2 regions of the Marinomonas sp. 5E14-1 genome follow, and region 2 is predicted to be linked to the other one. Evidence: predicted binding sites of a transcription regulator. Region 2 holds the regulator's gene; the other holds the start of a gene.
What was found. The regulator FliA, encoded in region 2, starts transcription of late flagellar genes. The targets are predictions, from matches to a motif close to CTAAAGTTNNNNNNNNNNCNGCCGATA.

Region 1 (2,477 bases), 110 kb from region 2:
CATTCATCATCTCAATATCGCGTGGTTCAACTTTAACAAGAGAACTAGAAGAGCGGGCATCTTTGCTTTCTTGATCTGTTTTTGCTGTATCGGCCATATCCTGAACGACTTTAGCTTTTGCCTGACGGATCGTTGCGAAATTTTCCGCTGCCCTTTGTTCAGGGTTAACAGAATAGCCGATGCTTTGTTTAGAAAAATCACTGGTATTAATAGACATCCAAGATCTCCTTCAAATAAACAAAAGCTGAGACTACTTCATAAGTAAGTCCCAGCTTTACTTCCGTGACCATCTTACCTAACTTAGCCTAAAAGAGACAAAGCGGTTTGTGGACGTTGGTTTGCTTGAGACAATACAGAAGAACTTGCTTGTTGAAGAATTTGCGTACTTGTTAGTTTCGCAGTTTCTTCCGCAAAGTCAGCATCACGTACACGAGATCGTGCAGCAGATACGTTTTCTGCAATGTTACTTAAGTTACTGATAGAAGAGCCAAAACGGTTTTGAATCGCACCCAAATCTGCACGTTTAGAGTCAACTGCACTAATCATATTATCGATAATATCAATCATACTTTGTGCGTTAGCAACAGAGGATACAGACGCACTTGTTACACTGATTTGCACAGTAGATGCACTACTTGATAGGCCTGACATAGTGAAACCACCATTGGCAGCGTAATCAATTGAGTTATTTGCACCACCACTCGTCATACTGAAGCTAATAGTTTGGTTTGAATCAGCACCTACTTGGAAAATACCTTCATATTCACCTGCTAATAACTTTTCACCACCAAATGTTGTGATATCAGCAATACGGTTGATTTCCGTAGATAGCTGCTTGATTTCTTGTTGGATAGCAACACGATCATCGTCAGAGTTAGATCCGTTAGCAGACTGAATCGACAAAGTACGCATACGTTGCAACATACTTGTTGTTTCGTCCAAAGCACCTTCAGCAGTTTGCGCTACAGAAATACCATCGTTCGCATTACGTACTGATTGGTTAAGACCATTAACCTGAGAAGTCAATCGATCCGAGATTTGAAGGCCTGCGGCATCATCTGCAGCGCTGTTGATACGCTGACCAGAAGACAAACGCTGGAAAGAGACATCTAAGTCATTACTAGAATTCATCAACGAACGCTGCGCATTTAAAGATGAAGTATTTGTATTTACGTAAAGAGCCATCATAGCCTCCTAAATTTTCATTAAATCCTGCAAAGAAGCAGATCGTATTAAGGTTTTCGACAAGAGTTTGAAAACCTTTAGTCAATTTCGGAAAATAATTTCCTAAAGTCGGAAAAAACCTTCCTAATATTCGGCAAAAATATGCCTAACTAATTGTTTTAAATAAACTTAAAGCAATTAAATCTTTTTTCTCTTTTTTTTATGAAAAATGCATTTTTCTCATTAGAATCATCATTTCTCATACAAAAAAGAGCATTTATCCGGGTTATTTTGTCTAGCCAGCACTTCCAATAAACAAAAAAACTGACTAAACCAAACCGCCACCGAAACAATCCGCCACCCTCCCTTTCTGTCAAACTCCAAAAAAGGCAAGAAGGCGCCTCACCAGAACAAAAAGCATCCGCTTTTTGCCATAAAGATTATCCTTCCATCACCGCCTCAATTTCACAGTGGCTAAAGCGTTTCTAAACTCAAAAAACACACCTAGAATTAACAACAGACAGCTACCGAAATTTTGTGTTTTGCCCTCGCGAGCATCATCAATACTCAAGAGCTAAAATCCTCATCAAGTAGACATTTACCCTGCGTAATCATGTTTCTTTTTGACTAGCTATTTTCAATACACGGATTTATCCGTCTAAACCTACTTTTCAAAGAACACAAAAAAACTATTTAGTAATAAGTCCTAAAAAGTGATTTGTGGATTTCCCACTTTTTAGTCAACACTGTCCCGCTAATAACTTTTTCCACTAGCAACCCGAGCCACTTTTGAGATCGATAAAAATAGGCGACAAATGCTCTGCCACAAGCGCGAGTCACAACAAAACTTTCACTCAAACCATCAAAATAAATCGCCCAATTCAACAGTCCAAATCCACTCACATATTTCAGATACAGAGCAGCTATAAGCATTAACGACTTACAGCCGCACAAAGCTCCATAAAAAAGACATCAATGTTCGCTTTGCAAAAATGTTCGGTCTGCAAAAAATAGATTTTTCACAAGCACAGCTAATATCAAGACAACTCAGTGACTCACTCATCTAGATAGGCTTTTCAAATACAGCCATTCGCTTACACATAAGCCAGCCTTCAGCTTTAAGCCAAACATTCACTTATCTCGCGATGATGGCCTTTAACAAACATGATCTTGTGAACGCTCTGCACTCCAGCTTCCAACCGTGCAGAACATACGTGCCAAATAATCTAGCCATAAATCACACACAGTTCTCATCTAGGCCATTTAACGGATCAACCAGTAAACCGAGCTTAAAACCATTAGCAGTATTCCTG
Region 2 (2,477 bases):
TCGTCAGCAAGAAGAGGGCCGAGCGGATGCTAAGGTTGGTTCCGCTGAGATTAAAGCTCGTCAACAGCTACAGGGGTTAGGTTTATCTGATTTTGTTGTTTCTAGACTGATAGATGATATTGATCTAAAAGGTCGAGAAGACGATTGGAATCGATTGCTTGCGAATTTAGCAGACTATATACCTGTACGTTCTAGCTCTAGTGAGCTTCGAGGTTGTATTGCCTTTATGGGGCCAACAGGCGTAGGTAAAACCACCTCTATTGGTAAAATTGCGGCTCAGCATGTTTTAAAATATGGCCCTGATGGTGTGGTTTTAATAACAACGGATACTTATCGAATTGCAGCGCATGAGCAATTAAAAACATTTGGCCGTATTTTAAATGTTCCAGTTGAGGTGGTAAGTGAATACTCAGATTTAAATGACGTTTTGGCAAAATATGCGGATTACCCGTTAGTGCTTGTTGATACAGCTGGTATGAATCCAAGGGATTCTAACCTTGAACGTCAGCTTCTAATGATGAAACGTGCGAGACAAAACTTGAAGAAACTTTTAGTCTTGCCTTGCACTAGTCAAAGGCAAGTATTAAAAACTGTTGTTGAAATTTACTCTCAAGTTCAATTAGATGGTTGTGTTTTAAGTAAATTAGATGAATCTGCTTCTCTTGGAGAAGCCATTAGTGTGGTAATCGAAGAAAGCTTACCTGTTGTTTATATTGCCGACGGCCAACGTATCCCTGATGATATTGAACCTGCTCGTGCGCATAATTTAATTAGTCGAGCGGTTTATACGGCTGAACATTATAGTCAACTATATGGCTCATTAAAATATGGCGGGTAGAAAGGTATGGTAGTTAGTAAAAATATGTTATTACTGAAAGCGCTGCGTCAAACAATGTAGTACAGTTAGTTGACGCAACTAACTTAAATAGTGAAGGTTGCCTAGAATATTTTATGCAGACCAAGAATGGATATAATACATACTCAAAAAAAGCGACGCTTTCAATTGATGCGATTGTCGAACAATATGGGTATTTAGTAAAAAAAATCGCATACCATTTACTGGCTCGTTTGCCTGATAGCGTGGATGTCGATGACTTGACTCAAGCTGGTATGATGGGGTTGATCGAAGCTTATAAACGGTTTGAATCGACGAAAGGGGCCAGCTTTGAGACCTATGCTGGTATTCGCATTCGTGGCTCTATGATGGACGAAGTTCGGAAATCTGATTGGGCACCTCGTTCTGTGCGCAGAAATGGTAGAGCAGTCACTAATGCCATTAAAGAATTAGAAGCGACTCTTGGTCGTGAAGCAGGCGATACTGAAATAGCTGCACATATGGGAATAGGGATTGATGAATATCATGAGATGATACAGTCCTCTATGTCGACCCAGTTGTTTAGTTATGAAGAAATGTTGGATTCTGACACGAATAATTTGGAAAGCTCAGAGTCTGAATTTGAAAACTCTCCTTATTCACTTGTTGAAGAAGTTGGTTTTCAAAGTGAATTAGCAAAAGAAATAGAAAATCTTCCAGAAAGGGAAAAATTAGTATTATCTTTATACTATAATGAAGAGCTGAATTTAAAAGAAATTGGTGCTGTACTAGGTGTCAGTGAATCAAGAGTTAGTCAGATACATAGCCAAGCGGCTATGAGGTTGCGAGCTCGACTAAGTAATTGGCGAGATTAAATTATGTATTATGGAATATTACCTTTAAGGTGTGGAGGTTGCATTGGATAAAAATATGAAAATCCTAATTGTTGATGACTTCTCGACAATGAGACGAATCATCAAAAATTTGTTACGGGATTTAGGGTTTACCAATACAGTTGAAGCAGATGATGGAACGACAGCGCTGCCGATACTTCAAGCTGGGTCTATTGATTTCCTTGTGACGGATTGGAATATGCCGGGCATGACAGGAATTGAGTTACTTCGAGCAGTGAGAGCGGATGAAAAATTAAAAACGATTCCTGTTTTAATGGTAACGGCTGAAGCTAAGCGTGACCAAATTATTTCAGCTGCTCAAGCTGGTGTAAATGGTTATGTTGTTAAGCCTTTTACTGCCGTCGCTTTGAAAGAAAAAATTGAGAAAATATTTGAACGAATAGACGCTGCGAAATAGGAATTTTGGATGTCAAATGAATTGGGGTCTGGACTAGTGGAATTTGAAAGCCTAGTTAAAGATGGTGCTGTAGAGCTTCAAAAACATATCGAAGTCGGAGATTTTGATGGTGCAATCAAAATAATCCAAGAGTTAAGTGAAGCTCGACATAATAGCTTTTATAATGAAGTGGGTTTTTTGACGCGAAGTCTTCATGATGCCATTCGTGATTTTCAGGTTGATTCAATGGATTTGGTGTCAGGAGAAGGTGAAGCCACAACCAAAATCACAGACGCTTCAGATCGACTGAATTATGTGATTGAAACAACCAGTGCTGCCGCTAACAAAACCATGGATATGGTGGATGGTAGTG

Region 1: a site for FliA is predicted at 1,240-1,266, ahead of ABFY09_RS02190 (flagellin). Genes of this name have one in related genera too.

The regions. Positions count from the first base shown of each region.
Region 1 is NZ_JBDXMW010000002.1:118,760-121,236, forward strand. It holds gene ABFY09_RS02185 (flagellar protein FlaG) at 1-217, opposite strand, end outside; gene ABFY09_RS02190 (flagellin) at 301-1,185, opposite strand.
Region 2 is NZ_JBDXMW010000002.1:6,578-9,054, reverse strand. It holds gene flhF (flagellar biosynthesis protein FlhF) at 1-838, shown strand, start outside; gene ABFY09_RS01655 (RNA polymerase sigma factor FliA) at 952-1,689, shown strand; gene cheY (chemotaxis response regulator CheY) at 1,733-2,125, shown strand; gene ABFY09_RS01645 (protein phosphatase CheZ) at 2,135-2,477, shown strand, end outside.